Regions from separate parts of the Microbispora sp. H10949 genome, predicted to be linked through region 1. Evidence: riboswitches for the same ligand, from Rfam matches in the RefSeq annotation. Region 1 holds a riboswitch; the other holds the start of a gene.
The links. A riboswitch is a leader RNA that binds a small molecule or an ion and turns the genes downstream of it on or off. The one in region 1 is predicted to bind thiamine pyrophosphate.
Positions count from the first base shown of each region.

Region 2: linked by a shared signal. The riboswitch ahead of thiO (glycine oxidase ThiO) and the one ahead of HHX40_RS20475 (purine-cytosine permease family protein) in region 1 are both predicted to bind thiamine pyrophosphate.

Region 1 covers NZ_JABBWZ010000007.1:248,667-257,198, reverse strand. The annotation lists gene HHX40_RS20510 (response regulator transcription factor) at 1-381, opposite strand, end outside; gene HHX40_RS20505 (hypothetical protein) at 630-797, shown strand; gene HHX40_RS20500 (DUF6412 domain-containing protein) at 799-1,092, shown strand; gene HHX40_RS20495 (YidC/Oxa1 family membrane protein insertase) at 1,152-1,814, shown strand; gene HHX40_RS20490 (GNAT family N-acetyltransferase) at 1,869-2,366, shown strand; gene HHX40_RS20485 (ATP-binding protein) at 2,375-2,827, opposite strand; gene HHX40_RS20480 (methylated-DNA--[protein]-cysteine S-methyltransferase) at 3,128-3,691, shown strand; gene HHX40_RS20475 (purine-cytosine permease family protein) at 3,737-5,074, opposite strand; TPP riboswitch at 5,065-5,175, opposite strand; gene HHX40_RS20470 (DUF6461 domain-containing protein) at 5,877-6,503, shown strand; gene HHX40_RS20465 (hypothetical protein) at 6,704-6,892, shown strand; gene HHX40_RS35820 (hypothetical protein) at 7,830-8,198, opposite strand.
Region 2 covers NZ_JABBWZ010000001.1:300,403-308,934, forward strand. The annotation lists gene HHX40_RS01345 (Rv2175c family DNA-binding protein) at 1-290, opposite strand, end outside; gene HHX40_RS01350 (NAD(P)/FAD-dependent oxidoreductase) at 334-1,512, opposite strand; TPP riboswitch at 1,684-1,795, shown strand; gene thiO (glycine oxidase ThiO) at 1,784-2,920, shown strand; gene thiS (sulfur carrier protein ThiS) at 2,917-3,117, shown strand; gene HHX40_RS01365 (thiazole synthase) at 3,114-3,902, shown strand; gene pknB (Stk1 family PASTA domain-containing Ser/Thr kinase) at 4,059-6,077, shown strand; gene HHX40_RS01375 (hypothetical protein) at 6,225-6,596, opposite strand; gene alc (allantoicase) at 6,764-7,753, opposite strand; gene allB (allantoinase AllB) at 7,750-8,532, opposite strand, start outside.

The DNA.
Region 1 (8,532 bases):
GGCGCCCCGGGCCCGCCGCAGCACGGACTGGACGCGCAGGGCGAGTTCGCGCGGGCTGAACGGCTTGGTCACGTAGTCGTCCGCGCCGGTCTCCAGGCCGACCACCCGGTCCATCTCCTCGCCCAGGGCGGTCAGCATGATCACGGGAACCGGCCAGCGCTCCCGCAGCTTCCGGCAGACCTGGAGACCGTCGAGCTTGGGCAGCATGAGGTCGAGCACGAGCAGGTCGGGCGGGTCGGCCAGGGCCCGCCGCAACGCCTCGGCGCCGTCGCCCACGCACTCGACCTCGTGGCCGTCCCGCTCCAGGTAGCGGGCGACCACCTCGGCGACGGTCGGGTCGTCGTCGACCACCAGGACACGGGCGGCGGGGTTCGCGGACATCGGACTCCTCGGGGAGGGCACGCCTCAACGGTAAAGCCGCGGGACGACCGCGCCGAGCCCCGTCACCGCCCCGTAAGAACAACCCGCGGGACCAGCGCCACCACGGGGCCCGGGATCTTCCAGCGCACGCGAGTCGGTGGAAAACGGCGCCGATCACGATGATTCACGTGAAACCTCGGCGGCAGCGGGTAGTAGGACTCGCTTGGATCAAGCTCGCGCTTGTCGGACCTACCGCGTAGCGTGTGCCTATGGCCCGTACCGTACTGACCGTTCTGGGGATCCTGCTGGCCCTGTGGCTGGTGTTCGCATTCGTCATCCCCGCACTGTTCGCGACGCTGAAGTTCCTGCTGATCATCGGGATCGTCGCCGCCGTCGCCGTGCTCGCGGTCACCGTCGTGGGGAAGATGTCCCGCTGACGTGAACGCTCTCCAGGCCGCCGTCACGTCACTCGTCCGGCTGCTCGCCGAACTGGTCACCGGATTGGCCGGCGGCTCCGCCGTGCCCTCCGTGGTGGCCTTCGCCGGCGTGGCCGGGGTGGCCGTGCTGGTGTTCGCCTGGATGCTCTCCCGGCTGACCGGGGTCCCCGCCGTCGTGCGGGGCCCGGGCAGACGTTCGTACGACGGTGAGACGGCGATGGTGAGGCTGCGCGATCCCGGCGCGCCCGGCCGCCCCCGTCCCCGCGCACCATCAGGAAGCCTCGCGCTCGCCTGACCACCGATCCGGTCGCGAGCGCCTTCGTCATGCCCTGAATTCAGACGAAAGGCTTCCCCATGTTCGACTTCGTGCTCGACCCCGCCTACCGGCTCATCGACGCGCTCAGCCACGCCACCGGCGCCGGGCTCGCGATCGTCCTCGTCACCCTCGCCGTACGGCTGGCGCTCCTGCCGCTGAGCATCCGTGTCGCCCGTGCTCAGCGCGTCCGGGTCCGGCTCGCTCCCCAGGTGGAGAAGCTCCGCAAGCGGTGGCAGAAGGACCCGGAGCGGCTCATGCGGGAGGTGAACGCGCTGTACGCGGCGGAGGGCACCAGCCAGTTCGCCGGATTCCTCCCGGGCTTCGCGCAGATGCCGTTCTTCATGGTCACCTACCGGCTGTTCACCACCGTGACGATCGCGGGGCATCCGAACCTGCTGCTCGCGCAGGGCGTGCTGGGAGTGCCGCTGGGGGAGCACCTGGGGGCGGCGGTCGCCGGCGCGGGCCTGTTCAGCCCGCCCGTGGTGGTCTTCGCCGTGCTGCTGGCGCTGCTCACCGTCGTGGCCGTGTTCGCCGCCCGCCGGGTGGAGCCCGCGGCTCCGATGCGGCGCCTGCAGGTCCTGCTCCCGTTCTGGACCGTGCTCGCGGCGGCCTTCCTGCCCCTCGCGGCGGGCGTCTACCTGCTCGTGAGCACCGCCTGGGCGACCGCCGAGCGCGCGGTGCTCTACCCCCGGGCCGCCTAGGCCTGCGGGGGCCGGCGCCCGGGCGATCAGGGGTGAGATGGAATTCTGCTCCCTGTGACCGATGCGTACTCGATCAGCACGTGGGCGGGCGGAGACGGCCGGGAGGGGCTGCGCGCGCTCCTCGCGGCCTATCACCTGCGCACCGAGCAGGAGAAGGGCGTCCCGGTGCCCGGCGTGGCCGAGCTGCCCGAGCGATACCGGGCGGAGGTCGAGGACCCCGGAGCGGCCTTCGCGCGGGACGTCGTGCTGGTCGCGCGCCGCGCCGGGACCACGATCGGCTGCGTGGTGCTGACGGAGCCGGTCGGCGGGCGAGCGGAGATCAAGCGGCTCTGGGTGGACCCCGACGAACGCGGCAGAGGCGTGGCCGGGGCGCTCGTCCGGGCCGCGCTGACCCGGGCGCGGGAGGCCGGCCTGCGCTCCGTACGGCTGTCGGTCTGGAGGTGGCGGGCGACGGCGATCGCGCTCTACGAGCGGCTCGGCTTCGCGGTCGTCCCGTCGTGGGACGCGCGCGAGGACCTGCTCTGCCTGGAGCACCCTCTCGGCCGACCGTGACCGGGCGCTCAGCCGACCTCGCGCAGAATCCTGGTTTCGGACGGACCCTGATGTCCGTTACGGTCCGGGGTCGCGACCAGGACGACGGCCCACACGGTGGTGATCTCCGCCTCGTGCCGGACCCCCCAGCGCTCGGCGAGATACTCCACGATGCCCAGCCCCCGGCCGCCCAGTGACGACAGCGTCGGACGGCCCGCCCGCGGCTCGGTGTAGGCGCCGCCGTCGCTCACGGCCACCTCGACCTGGGCGTCCGAGCAGTACCAGGCCACCCTGAGCTGTCCGGACGGGAGAGGGTGGGCGTGCCGCAGCGCGTTGCTGAGCAGTTCACTCAAGATGAGCACCACGTCGTCGACGGCGGTCGCGAGCAGCCCCGCCCCCTGTAGTTCGGCGCTAAGGCGCTGACGTGCGACGGCGACGCTCGACGGTGCGTACGGCAGCATCACGACGCTCGACGCACTCACCTCCCCGATTCCCCCGACTCCCCTTGCACAACGTTTCCCCTTGCACAGCCCAGTACGACCGAAATGCCCCGTCGTATCAGCCGGGAAACCGTGCCCCGGATCACAGCTTGTGCACATTGGACAATAGATCAGTCGCCAAATCGCGACGCCACGCTCCGGACCGTCCCGCCGGAGTGAAGATCCTCCGCATCGCCCGCCCTGGTCAGCCCGGTGAACCCGGCCGGCCCGGCGGCGTTCTCCAGCGCCTCACGAACGCTCCGATACGCTGCCTCCACGCGATGAACAGAAAGTTGGGCGCCCATGTCCACCGAGGACCTCGAAGCCCTGCTCCGCGTGACCACGCCGGGCTACGTCGGCCTGGCCCCGCCCGAGGTGGCGTTCGGCACCACGGACACGCCGGTCGGCCGCCTGGTCCTCGCGGTGACCGCGCGCGGCGTGCTCGCCTGCACCTACGAGGACGAGCACGCGGTCTTCGCCCGGGTGACCCGCGCCGTCGGCTCGTTCATCGGGCCCGACCCGCGCCGCCTCGATCCCCTGCGCCGTGAGCTCGACGCGTACTTCACCGGCAGGCTGCGCACCTTCTCGCTCTCCGTGGACCCGCGCCTGGTCACCGGCTTCTCCCGCACCGTGATCCAGCTGATGCAGGGCGTGCCGTACGGGAGCGTGACCACCTACCAGGAGATGGCCGAGCGGATCGGGCGGCCCCAGGCGCCGCGCGCGGTGGCCGGCGCCCTGTCCGGCAACCCGCTCTGCCTCCTCATGCCCTGCCATCGCGCGGTGGAGGGCCCGGGCTCGCTCGGCGGGTACGCGGGCGGCAAGGCGGCCAAGGAGCATCTGCTCCGCCTGGAGGGCGCGCTGCCCTGATCGGCCGTACGGGCTCAGGCGCCCGTGCTGTCAGACCCCGTGCGATCAGGCCCGGCGCCGGGCGAGCCGGCCGGGCACGGACAGCGCCGCCGTCGCCAGCGCTGCGACCAGGAACGCGGCGAGCGCCGCGTTCATCCACGGCTGGTGGACGAACCCCACGGCGTCGCGAACGTCGGCCCAGAGACCGTCCCACCAGGCCACGGTCGGGGTGACCGTCACGATCCAGTACGCCGCGAACCCGAGGACCCACGGCACAACCATCGGCCACCGCGAAGGGGCGTCCTCGGCCGTGTTCCACCGGGCGGCCCCGCCGAGCAGGAAGTAGTCGACCACGAGGACCGCGAACATCGGCACGAAGACCGCCCCGATCACGGTGAGGAACGCGCCGTAGGAGTTCACGTCGGCGAGCAGCGCGATCAGCGTGGTGAGCACGCCGATCACGACCGAGATCACCCGGCGGTCCCAGCGCGGCGCGAGGTTCTGGATCGACACGGTCGTCGAGTAGACGTTCGCGAACGACTGGTCGGCCTCGCGCACCACCAGGACGCCGAAGAACAGGAGCCCGAGCGGGGCGGCCACGAACGGGTCCCACACCTTGTCGGGGTCGTTGCCCACCAGCGCCAGCGCGGCGATGCCGAGGGCCAGGCAGGCGACCTGCGCGATCGTGTAACCGGCCACCACCCCGGTGAACGCCGCGCCGCTCGACCGCGAGTGCCGCGCGTAGTCGGCGGCCATCGGCACCCACGACACCGACAGCGCGATCACGTAGTCGACGGCCGGGGCGAAGGCGTCCCAGGAGCCGCCGCCCACGGAGGGTCCGCGGGTGAAGAGGGCGACCGACAGCCAGATCATCGCGACCACGACGCCCGCGGTGACGTAGCGGCGCAGCAGGCGCAGCGCGCCGAGCGGCCGGATCGTCAGCGCGATCGTCAGCGCGCCCGCCGCGACCGCCCACACCGCGTACGGCACCGCCGTCCCCGACAGCGCCTGCGCGCCCTGCGCGATGACCCACAGCTCGAACGCGCCCCAGCCGAGCATCTGCACGATGTTCAGCACGGTCGGGACGTACGACAGGCGGGCCCCGAACAGGCCGCGCAGCAGCACCATGGCGGGCCGGCCGGTCCGGGCGCCGGGGATCGCCGCGAGGCCGACCATCGCCGTGCCCACGAGGCTGCCGACCACGGCGGCCAGCACCGCGGCGGTGAACGTCAGGGGCCTGCCGCCCAGGGGATCGAGCAGGAACAGCGCCCCCGAGAAGCCGAGGAGGCTGACGCCAAGGTTGGCCCAGAACGCCCCCTGGTCGAGCAGCCCGAGGGTCTTCGGGACCTCCTCGTCCAGGGTGAGCGGAACCTCCGCATGCGCGTCGTCGACGACGGCGGTCATCACACGCTCCCTACGCCGGCATTATCCGGACAGGTTCAGGCGGTCGGCAGCGGCTTAGCTGCCCTCTCAGCCCGGTGCCCCGAGCTCCCGCGACTTCCTATGCAGTTGGCGCCCTCATCCTGCCTCATCAGAGGAACTCTGACCACAGTGAGACACATCACGTCCGTCCCACTACTACCGTCCGTCGTCGTACTGCTTTGTGCGAGGGAACCGTGCGCCAGCCCCGTCGGCAGTCGAGGCAAAGCCCGGCTCCTCCAGGTCAAGCCCAGCCGTGCGGCCGGGACAACCAGCGGGCGAGGAAGCTCACCGGGAGCAGGTACACGCGAGGCAGGGCTTGACCCTCCGTCCCCGGCCCGCTGTCGCTTCGCGATGGGTCGACGGCAGACGAGAGATCAGGCCAGCGGATAATGTGCGGGTCCGCACGAACGTGGGAGAACCCGGTGGTTCGAATGCGAATGTCCGCGCAGGAGGCCGTCATAGGTCTGATGAGCTTGGCATTCATAGAGATCCGCACCATGAGTTACCGTCGCGATCCGACGCTCCTGGGGTGGATTGACGGCCCGGAGGATTACCACGAGCAGATACGAGTAATCGCGGATATATGCCACAACTTGCCCGGAAGTCTTCGCTCGCGCAGCAAGCGGCAACGGGAGCGAAGGGCTGGTGAGAGCCTGAGACTCCTTCTGCAGGGAGCAGACGACGCACATACTCAATGGGTCCGCACCCGTCTTGACGAGCTCGGATATGACTACCACTCGTTGCTCGGGAAGCCTGATCGAGAGGTCAGGGAAGAGCCAAAGGTATGAAGCTTATGCCACCCGCCACCTCTGACGATTACGCCTGGCAGAGCGATTGGGAGGAGATATACACGGTCACGTTCGTCTGCGGCCACGATGAGCGGGAGACGCTGCGCAGGTTCGGGGTCGCCCAGGCGGACATGCGGCCGTACAACTGGGAGGACATCTGGGAGCGTGTCGAGGAGACCGACGGAGAATCCGACCTGGTCGTCGTGACCCACCTGAACGGGTGGACGATCGCCTTTGAGGCTTGCGGTTGGGAAGGCAACCGGCCGGAGACGTTGCGTGAGCTGTCCCGGGGAGGCGAGGCGGTTTCTGTCATGCGGCATGACTACGCCGCATCCCACCACTTCGCGCATGCGGTCGACGGTGAACTGCGCACAGCCTTCCGGCTGGAGTCGCCCCAGGAACGCTGGGGAGCCCAGCCCGACGCCCTGAACGCAGAAATGCGCGAGCTCGGACTCACGCCTTCAGGACCGCAGGAGAAGTCCCGGTACCGGCACGAGATCGTGGCGCTCGCGCTCGCGCTGGCCAGCCGCCTCTCCGGGGTCCTGTTCCACCGGGACATGGTCGAGAGTGACGCTCTGCTCGGCGGGATTATCACCGCTCCCGTACCCGATGACCCGCAGTAAGCTCCCCGCCGATCCGCCCTGCGTGTCCAACTGCGTGGCAACGCCCACGGACACCAGCGGACGCTAGCGGACGACGATGGACTCTCCTCACAGGTGGAGAGCCAAAGAGGCCAGTTCTAACGACTGTCGCTGTTGCCTGATAACGAAGCGACCCTACGTTCAGGCGTGTGCCGTCCTCCTATAGGGCCTACTCTCTGCGCGTGAGCAGGAGGCGATACGTCGCCAGAGGCGTGCCCGGCGGCTACCGGATCTGGGACAACAAGGCCCGTCGCTGGTGGGGTGACCTCTACGAGCTATGCCCCGACGACCTTCTGAACGAGTTGAACGGCGAGAAGAACAGCGAGAAGATCACCGCGCTGCTGCAGCAGTACCGGATCCAGAAGCGGTAGCGAACTGCTGTGTGCAGCAGCGAAGTACAGCAACACCACCTCACACAGGCACCCACGGCCGGGCCGCAACCACCTAGCGAGCAGGGCGGGAAGCCCTCTACCTCGTGGCTGGCTCCCGTTTGCAAGCAGGCGGTCATGCCGATGCGCCAGCAGCGCGGGCAGGTACCGGGAGGCTTCAGGGCACAGTCAGGGCGCATGAACGCGAAAAGCAATGCGAAACGATGGGAACCGGCGAGCGCTGAAAGGGCAGCTCGACGCGCGTGGAGCAGCCGTCGCAGGTCAGTCGGCAGGACGGATCAGATCTCGATGATCTAAGGTAGCCGTCCGAGGTCGAGCCCGCCCATGGAATTAGTAGCGTCGATCCAGGGGTTCGACCAAGCTGCGGAGCTCGCGCGCCCGCCGGCAGGACATCGCCAACATTACCGCTTCCAGGTACTCACGGGCCTGCCACGGGTCTCCGCAGCAGGCCCATTCGGTGCAACCGCCGCTCTCGTAGTTCCAGAGGCGTCGATTCGGTTCGTGGACGAAGATCCGCCAACGCGTAAAGGCAGCCCCGACCGAGCCCGGCCATGGGTGCGTCTTCCGGCGCTCGATACGCCGCACTTCGGCGAGGGCTGCCGAGGACAGGCCAGGGATAATCGTGGCGTCGTCCTGCATCCGGGGCTGGCGCGGAAGCCCCGCGCGGACGCGGCCAGGCCGTCTACGCGGCATCGACCTTTCTGCTGATCGTAATGTCAGGCATCTTCCCACCAGCCGGTGGGCTTTGCCATGGGCGGGGGCACTTTGGGGGCACATGGTGCTGAAATCACTGGCAAGCAATGACAACGAACGGAAGCTTGATTGCAGGCCAGCCGCAGGCTAGGGCGATTCCGTGCAGGTAGGGGCCACGCCAAATTAGAACCTGGCCTACAGACCGACTGCTTCAACTGACGACAGGTTAGGAGCCGGGGCCGGCAGACCGCGCCTTATGTTCCTGACTGATGCCCAGACATGCGACCACGCGCAGAGTGTCAGCAGATAGGAAGATCTGGAAGTGGTATGCGGGGGTCACGCTCTTGACGTAGCCGACCAGAACAACTTCAAGACCGCAGGCATCGAGGCGAACGACAGCATCGGCAAAGCCGATAGACGAGACGCCACGCCGACGACTCAGGCGTTCGCGACGCCGGTAGATACCGACGAGGTCACGGGTGGAGACGGGTGTTGGCCAGACCTCATAATCTCCTCCGGAGACCAGTGCGCGACGACATGCGGCGCCAGCTTCCCCAGCATCACTCAGCAGATCGGCAAGAGCACTCCGGTCCACAGGAGCAGCATTGCACGGCTGACGGTCAGGGGCGCTGCGCCAGTAGGCGACGAGCGCCCGTAGCGGCCCGTAAGCAGGGCAGGTCTCGGAAGACTCCAGGGCACGACAGCCAGGGCACATGCACCCGAAAACCAGCGCGGAACGATGAGAAGCGATGAACGCCTACAGCCCAGCTCAGCGCGTGAGGTGGGAAGTCGCCGCAGGTCGGCCGCCAGGACGGATCAGATCTACGACGTGTGATCCCGTGGTGTGCGAGAGGATGAGCCTGTGCCCTCCGACTCCAGCTCTGCTTCGGCGAAGGCGCGAGACCGAGAAGCTGTCGAGCGTATCCTTG
Region 2 (8,532 bases), on a different contig from region 1:
TCCGGGGTGAACAGCCAGCGGATCGACTCCACCTCGTCGTACCCGGCGTCGGCCAGGACGGTCAGCGTGCCGGGCAGGCCCTTGAGCACCTCGCCGTGGGCGACGAACACCGACGGGATCTGCGGCTGGCCGCCTCCGCTCCGCCGGGCGCCGACGAGCTTCTTGTCCTTAAGGAGTTGCTTGGTGCGGCCGATGCTGAGCCCCAGCTTCTCGGCCGCCTGCGAGAGGGGGAGCCACTCCCCTACGAGCTGGTCGGTCTCCCGGTCGATCTGCGCAACAGTAAGCGTCACGGAACCACCATTACCACATGCGAGCCGCCGGGAAACACCTCGATTACGTCATAATGCAGTCGCGGAGCGGCACGGCCGGATCGGCCACCCGCCGGGGGTCGAGCCTCCGGCCGCCCTCCACCAGGCGGCGGCCCTGCACCACGTCGCGTGGCAGGTCCACGGTGAACACCGCGGCGAGCCGGTCCTCGGGGGTCAGCCAGCACACCGCCCACTTCCCGTCCGCGCGCGGGTCGCCGCGCAGCAGCACCCGGTCGTCCGCGGTCGGGTGGCCGGCGAACTGCAGCATGTGGTCGAACTGCTCCGACCAGAAGTACGGCACCGGGTCGTAGACCGCCTCCTCGCCCAGCAGCGTGGCGGCGGCCGTGTCGGGGGCCTGGAGCGCGGTGTCCCAGTGCTCGACCCGCAGCCGCGTGCCGAACCTGCGCGACCACCAGTTGGCGCAGTCGCCCACCGCGACCACGTTCGGCAGCGACGTGCGCAGGTGCTCGTCGACGACCACGCCGTCGTCGAGCCGTACGGCCGAGCCCTTGAGCCATTCGACGGAGGGGCGCACCCCGACGCCGGTGACCACGACGTCGGCGGGCACCCGCGCGCCGGACATGAGCGTGAGCCCGTCGGCGTCCACCGTGCCGACCATCGCGCCGAGGCGCAGCTCGACGCCGGCCCGGGCGTACCAGCCGATCGTATGGCAGCCGACCGCGGGGCCGACCGCGGCGGCGAGCGGGCTCTCCCCCGCCTCCACCACCGTCACCGCGCACCCCGCCCGGGCCGCCGCGGTCGCGACCTCGGCGCCGATCCAGCCGGCGCCGATGACGGCCACGCGGGCGCCGGGCACCAGCAGCTCGCGCAGCGCGAGCGCGTCGTCGATCGTGCGCAGCACGTGCTGGTGGCCCTCTCCCCGCAGCCGGATCGGGGCCGCGCCGGTGGCGATGACCAGGCCGTCGTACTCCAGCTCGCCCTCGGTCGTCTCCAGCACGCCGTTCCGCAGGCCCTTGGCGGCCGTGCCGAGGCACAGCCGCACGTCCATGGCGTCGAGGTCGGAGTCGACCACGGTGGAGTCGGCGTCGCCGAGCAGCACCGCCTTCGACAGCGGCGGGCGGTCATAGGGGCGATGGTGTTCCTCGCCGATGAGCGTGATGCGCCCGGTGAACCCCCGGGACCTCAGCGCCTCGATGCTTCGCACGCCGGCCAGGCCGGCACCCACCACCACGACGTGATCCACGCCTTGACCATAGATTGTCAACGGGGGGACTGGCCAACCGGCTCCCCATAACGAGTTGGGCAAGGAGCGCGCACATCTCCGGCAGCCCCGGTTGTGAGCCACGTCACGCCCGCCCGGGCGGGCGCCGAACCGGGCGATCCGCCGGTATCGGCCACGTACTACGCTGTTGGGCGTAAGACGCGCGGGAGCCCGGCGGACCGGGCTGAGAGGAGAGCGTACGGCTCTCGACCGCCCACCACCTGATCCGGGTAATGCCGGCGAAGGGAGCGCGGTGTCCTCCACACGGCCCTCCGGAATCGAGCCCGGCCACGACGTCGTGATCGTGGGAGGCGGCGTGGCGGGCCTCGCCGTCGCCTGGCGCACGGCGCGGCGCGGACTGTCGGTGGCCGTGGTGGACCCCGCGCCGGGAGGCGGCGCCACCCACGCCGCCGCCGGGATGCTCGCGCCGGTCAGCGAGGTGACCTACACGGAGGAGCCGCTGCTGCGGCTCGGGCTGGCGTCGCTGGCTGCCTGGCCGGCGTTCCGGGCGGAGCTGGAGGACGAGTCCGGCGCCGAGCTCGACTACCGCACCGAGGGCACGCTGGAGGTCGCCCGCGGCGCGGACGACATGGCCTTCCTCGACGACCTCGCGGCCTTCGAGCGCACGCTCGGCCTGCGGGTCGAACGCCTGACCGGGCGCGAGTGCCGTTCCTTCGAGCCGATGCTGTCCCCCTCGGTGCGCGGCGGGCTGCTGGCCCGCGACGACGCCTGGGTCAACCCCCGCAGGGTCGTGCGCGCGCTGCTGACCGCGTTCGAGAAGGCGGGCGGCACGCTGGTGGCCGAGCGCGCCGCCGGGATCGTCCTTCCCGGCCGGGGCTCCCCGTCGGTGCGGCTGGAGTCCGGCGGGACCGTCCCGGCCGGCCGGGTCGTGGTGGCCGCCGGCTCGTGGTCGGCCTCCCTGCTCCCCGGCCTGCCCGTACGGCCGGTCAAGGGGCAGATCCTCCGGCTCCGGGGTCCCAAGGGGTTCCTCACCCGGTGCGTACGGGGGCTGGTGCACGGTTCTCCCGCCTACCTCGTCCCCCGGGGCGACGGAGAGATCACTTTGGGCGCCACCTCCGAGGAGCTGGGATACGACGCGCGGGTCACCGCCGGCGGGGTGTACGAGCTGCTGCGCGACGCCCGCGAACTGGTGCCCGGCCTCACCGAGCTCGAACTGGCCGAGACGGCCGTCGGGTTCCGCCCGGGGACCCCGGACAACCTTCCGCTCGTCGGCCCCGCCGGCCACCCCGGCGTCCTCGCGGCGACCGGGCACGGCCGGAACGGCGTGCTGCTGGCCCCGATCACCGCCGAGGCCGTCGCCGCCCTCCTCACCGGCGGCGCGGTGCCGGAGGCCGCCCTGTCCTGCGACCCAGGGAGATTCCGCGAATGAAGGTCACGATCAACGGAGACCCGGCCGAGCTGCCGGAGGGGGCGACGGTGGGCGACGCCGTACGGATCCTCACGGCGCTCACGTCCGGCGTCGCGGTGGCGGTCAACGGCGAGGTGGTGAGCCGCAGTGCCTGGGACTCCACCCAGGTGGAGGACGGCGACGGCGTCGAGGTGCTCACCGCGGTGCAGGGAGGATGACAGGAATGACGGAACAGGACGCGTCCGGCGACGTCTTCGTGCTCGGCGGGGAGAAGTTCGCCTCGCGCCTGATCATGGGGACCGGCGGCGCGCCGTCGCTGGAGGTGCTCGACCAGGCTCTGGAGGCGTCCGGCACCGAGCTGACGACCGTCGCGATGCGCAGGCTGGACCCGGCCGCCCGCGGCTCGGTGCTCGACCTGCTGCGGGCGAGGAACATCAAGGTGCTGCCGAACACGGCCGGCTGCTTCACGGCCGGCGAGGCCGTGCTGACCGCCCGGCTGGCCCGCGAGGCGCTGGAGACGAACTGGGTCAAGCTGGAGGTCATCGCCGACGAGCGGACCCTGCTGCCCGATCCGATCGAGACCTTCGACGCGGCGGAACGGCTGGTCGCCGACGGCTTCGTCGTGCTGCCGTACATCGGCGACGACCCCGCGCTGGCACGGCGGCTGGAGGACGCCGGGTGCGCGGCGGTGATGCCGCTCGGCGCCCCGATCGGCTCGGGCCTCGGCATCCGCAACCCGCACAGCATCGAGCTGATCGCCGAGGCCGCCACGGTGCCGGTGATCCTCGACGCCGGGATCGGCACGGCCAGCGACGCGGCGCTCGCGATGGAGCTGGGCTGCGACGCCGTGCTGCTCGCCAGCGCCGTCACGCGGGCGCACCGGCCCGGCCTCATGGCCGCCGCCATGCGGCAGGCGGTCACGGCCGGACGGCTCGCCCGCCTGGCCGGGCGCATCCCCCGCCGCCGCTACGCCGAGGCGTCCTCCCCCTCTCGCCCCGCCTGACCGCACCGGCCCCGGCGTCCTTCCGGTTCGGACGCCGGGTAAGGCGGGTTTTAGGATGGAGAACGGCTTTCCGGGTGGTGCGGAAAGGGCCGCGTCAGGTCTCGGTTTGGGATTCGGGAACACGCCCGGCGGCAAATCACCCGTAAACTCGGGCGGGTGGACACGACGCTAACCGATCCGCTCGTGGGGCAGCTGCTCGACGGGCGCTACCGCGTCGAGTCCCGGATCGCCCGGGGCGGCATGGCCTCCGTCTACCTGGCTCTGGACGTCCGGCTCGACCGCACGGTCGCTGTCAAGGTGATGCACCGTTCACTGGCCGAGGACCCGCAGTTCGTCCAGCGGTTCATCGGCGAGGCCAAGTCGGTGGCGAGCCTCTCGCACCCGAACATCGTGCAGGTCTTCGACCAGGGCACCGACGGGGCGAACGTCTACCTGTCGATGGAGTACGTCCCCGGCAAGACCCTGCGCGACATCCTGCAACGGCGTGGCCGCCTCCCGGCGCGCGAGGCCCTGGAGATGGTCATCCCGGTGCTCGCCGCCCTCGGCGCGGCCCACCAGGCGGGGCTGATCCACCGGGACGTCAAGCCCGAGAACGTGCTGCTCGCCGACGACGGCCGGGTGAAGGTCGTGGACTTCGGCCTGGCCCGGGCGATCGAGGCCACCAACCAGACCAAGACCGGCATGATGATCGGCACGATCGGCTACATGTCGCCGGAGCAGGTCACGACCGGCCTCGCCGACGCGCGCAGCGACGTGTACGCCGCCGGGATCATGCTGTTCGAACTGCTCACCGGACGCCAGCCGTACGCCGGTGAGACGCCGATGTCGATCGCCTACCGGCACGTGCACGAGACCGTGCCCGCGCCGTCCTCGGTCGTGCCCGGCATCCCGCCGCAGATCGACGCGCTCGTCACCGCGGCCACCGACAAGGACCCCGCCCGGCGCCCGGCCGACGCGACCGCCATGCTGGTCGCCGCGGTCGAGATCCACCGCACGCTGCCGAAGACCGGGCACACCGGCGGGCACGCCCGCCCCGGCGTCGCGGGCGACTCCGCGACGGGCTCTGTGACGGGCTCCGCGACGGGCGCGCACAGCATGGCCGGCACGGGGGCGCACCGCGCGCCCGCCGCTCCGGCCGGCGCGACCCCCGCGTCCGGCACGGCCGGGCACGCGCAGCTCGGCCAGACGATGATCCAGCCGCGCACGGACCTGCTGACCGGCCCCATGACCGGCCCGCCGGAGGCGGGAGGGCGCCGCGGCACCCGCAGGGCCAGACCGGTCTGGTTCCTCTCCGCGCTGGCCCTCGTCATGCTCGCGGGCGTCGCCTTCACGGGCTGGTGGTTCTCCGAGGGGCGCTACACGAAGGTGCCCGACCTGGTGAACAAGCCCCTCACGGTCGCGCGGCAGGAGGCGCAGAACCACGGTTTCGAGGTCCAGGTCCTCAAGCCGGTGTTCGACGACAAGATCCCCAAGGACGTCGTCCTGAACACCGAGCCCGGGCCGGGCGCCGAGGTGGTCAAGGGAGCGGTGCTCAAGCTGGTCCCGTCGGCCGGGCCGGAGACCATCCCGGTGCCGAAGGTCGAGGGCCTCAGCCTCGCGGACGCCCGGGCCAAGATCGCCGAAGCCGGGCTGACGCCCGGGCGGGTCAGCCGGAGCGCGAGCGAGACCGTCCCGCGCGACCAGGTCATCCGTACCAACCCGCTGGTGGGCAAGCGCGTCAGGAAGGGCGGCTCGGTCAACTTCGTGGTCAGCGCCGGGCTGCTCATGCCGGACGTCACGCAGATGATGCGCGACCAGGCGGAGAAGTTCCTGCGGGACAAGGGCTTCAACGTCCAGATCGACGAGACGGCCGACGACGCCCCGCCGGGCACCGTGATCGCACAGGACCCCTCCGGCGGCGCGGAGGTGGTGGCCGGGGCGACCGTCCACCTGACCGTGTCACGCGGCCCGGACCAGGGCTTCCACTGGCCGTGGGAGACCGACCCCTCGCAGGCGGCGCCCGACTTCGTGAACGTGCCCGACGTGCGCTTCAAAGCGGTGCGGGACGCGGTGTCCGAGCTGAAGGCGGCCGGGTTCAAGGTCAGGGTCCGCGAACTCGTCGGCACCCAGCGCGTCGTCGGCGAGAACCCCCTCGGCCAGCAACCCCAGGGCAGCACCATCACGATCTGGCACTGACCCCCGCCCCGCCGCATTCGTCGACCATGTCCGCACGGATGCCATGCCCCTGGGAAGAATCCTCACAGGCGGTTCTCATGCAGAGAATTGACGGTGAGCCCGAGGCATGCGGCGCGGAAGCGGTACCGCCTTGGACGTCTCCTCTGCTCAGATGAGATGGGTGAGATCGACGGCCAAGGCGACGTCGATGCCCTTCTCCTGCGGAGGCATTCCATCCGTCCAACCGCGGTAGTTGAGTTGTCGTCGGATCACCTGGACGCGGCCGTCGTGTGTCCACTGGGCCGTCTGCGCATCGTTGGCCGCTGCCGGTAACGGCTGAAAGTTGGGGTCGGGACGACCTCGGTAGACCCGCACCGCCGTCACCTCACTCGCGCGCGACCTCCGCTGACCGATCAGATCGGCGACCCCGGCGGGATCGGGCACGCATCTGTACAGCGGGAGACCGTAACTCTCGAAGAGACCGTGCCCGCTCAGATGGACGCTCTGGAAGTCCAGGAAAACCGCGACACGTTCCGCCACGAGGTCGTCTCCCACATGAAAAAGCCCCGCCAGTCCCGGAGGACGGCGGGGAGTAATGGTCCCAGTGTAGCAGAACGAACCGTACTCGTTCCGCTACCCTCCGAAATCGCCTTGCCACCCTACTTCGCGCCATGCTCGGTACGCAGCGATTCCATCGGTCCGGGTGCTCAGGCGATGAGGGTGCCGGGGAGGCGGAGGCGGGCGAGGCCGCCGTCGGGGAAGATGTCGAGGCGGACGTGGGTGACGCGGCGGTCGTCGTCGAGGCGGAAGCGGTGGCGGGTGTCCGGCTGGAGCCGGGTCTTCGGCAGCAGCGGGAACCAGGCGTCGTCGTCCGGCGGGGGCGCCTGGCCGTCGTCCGGCTGGGGCGCCCGGCCGGTGTCGATGCCCGTCAGGGAGGCCCAGCCGGGGGCGTTGAACTTCAGGTTGGCGGTGTCGATCTCGGCCACGGCGATCCGGCCGGGCCCGGCCAGCGCGACGACGAGCCAGTCGTTGCCGCCGTCGCGCCGCCGGGCGGTCTCCCAGCCCTCGGCCTGGTTGCGGGCGAGGCCGGGCGCGAGGACGTTGTTCGGCGAGGAGTAGAACTCGTCGGAGCACGCCGTGACGAACCCGCCGTTCTCCAGCGCGGCGAGGTCGACGGTCAGCCCGTGCAGGAACGCGGGGTCGGGCACGACCCGGCCGTGCACCCGCAGCCGCGCGACCCCGCCGTCGGGGAAGATGTTCAGCCGGACGTGGGTGAACCGCCGGGGATCGGTGACCGCGAACTCGTGGGTCGCGTCGCCCCCGAGCGGGCTCTTCGGCACGATCTCCACCCAGCCGTCCAGCTCCTCCGGCGCCGGGTGGCCCTCGGCCGCGCACGCCTCCACCGAGGCGTACGGCGGGTAGTTGCCGCGGAACCACGCGGTGTCGACGACGACGCCCCGGACGACCCCCGGCATGCCGAGGCGGACGATCGCCCAGTCGTGGCCCGCCTCGCGCCGCCGGCGCGTCTCCCAGCCGTCGTAGACCTGACCCTTGGCGCCGAAGGTGTGCGGCCGGAACTCGGCCGGTCCGGGCCTGATGAGGGCCTCCCGCTCGGCGAACGACTCGTCGTTGGCCGCCACGACCGACCCGCCGTACGTGCGGAGGGCGAGGTCGGGCAGGCGGGTGAAGGCGTTCACCGGGCTCCTCTGGTCAGCAGACGTCCGGCCGGGGTGGCGAGGTCGGCGGGCCTGCCACGCAGCCAGGTGGTGCGGACGACGCCGGACAGCCGCCGCCCGTCGTAGGGCGACACGGGGTTGCGGTGGTGCAGCGCCGCCACGTCGACCGTGAACTCGGCGTCGGGGTCGAAGGCCACCAGGTCGGCGTCGTTGCCCGGCCTGATCGCCCCCTTGTACGGCAGGCCCGCGAGGCGGGCGGGGCCCTCGGCCATCCAGCGGACGACGTCGGTCAGGCCGTACCCTCTGGCGCGGGCGGCGGTCCACACGGCGGGCAGGCCGACCTGGAGCGAGGAGATCCCGCCCCAGGCCTTGGCGAAGTCGGGCACCTTGAGGTCGGGCGTCGACGGGGAGTGGTCGGAGACGATCCCCATGAGCACCCCTTCGGCGAGCGCCTCCCACAACGCGTCGCGGTTGGCCGCCTCCCGGATCGGCGGGCAGCACTTGTACGCCGGGCCGGTGACCTGCTCGGCCGTCAGGGTCAGGTAGTGCGGGCAGGTCTCGGCGCTGACGCGCACCCCGGCCGCCCGCGCCTCGCGCAGCGGCCGGAGGCAGGCGGCGGCCGACACGTGCACGATGTGCGCCCTGGCGCCCGTCTCGGCGGCCAGCGCGATCACCCGCTCCACCGCCCGCCGCTCGGCCTCCTGCGGGCGCGACCTGAGGAAGTCGTCGTACGCCGGGCCGCCCGGCTCGGACAGCAGCGCCGGGTCCTCGGCGTGCGCGATCAGCAGGCCGCCGAAGCC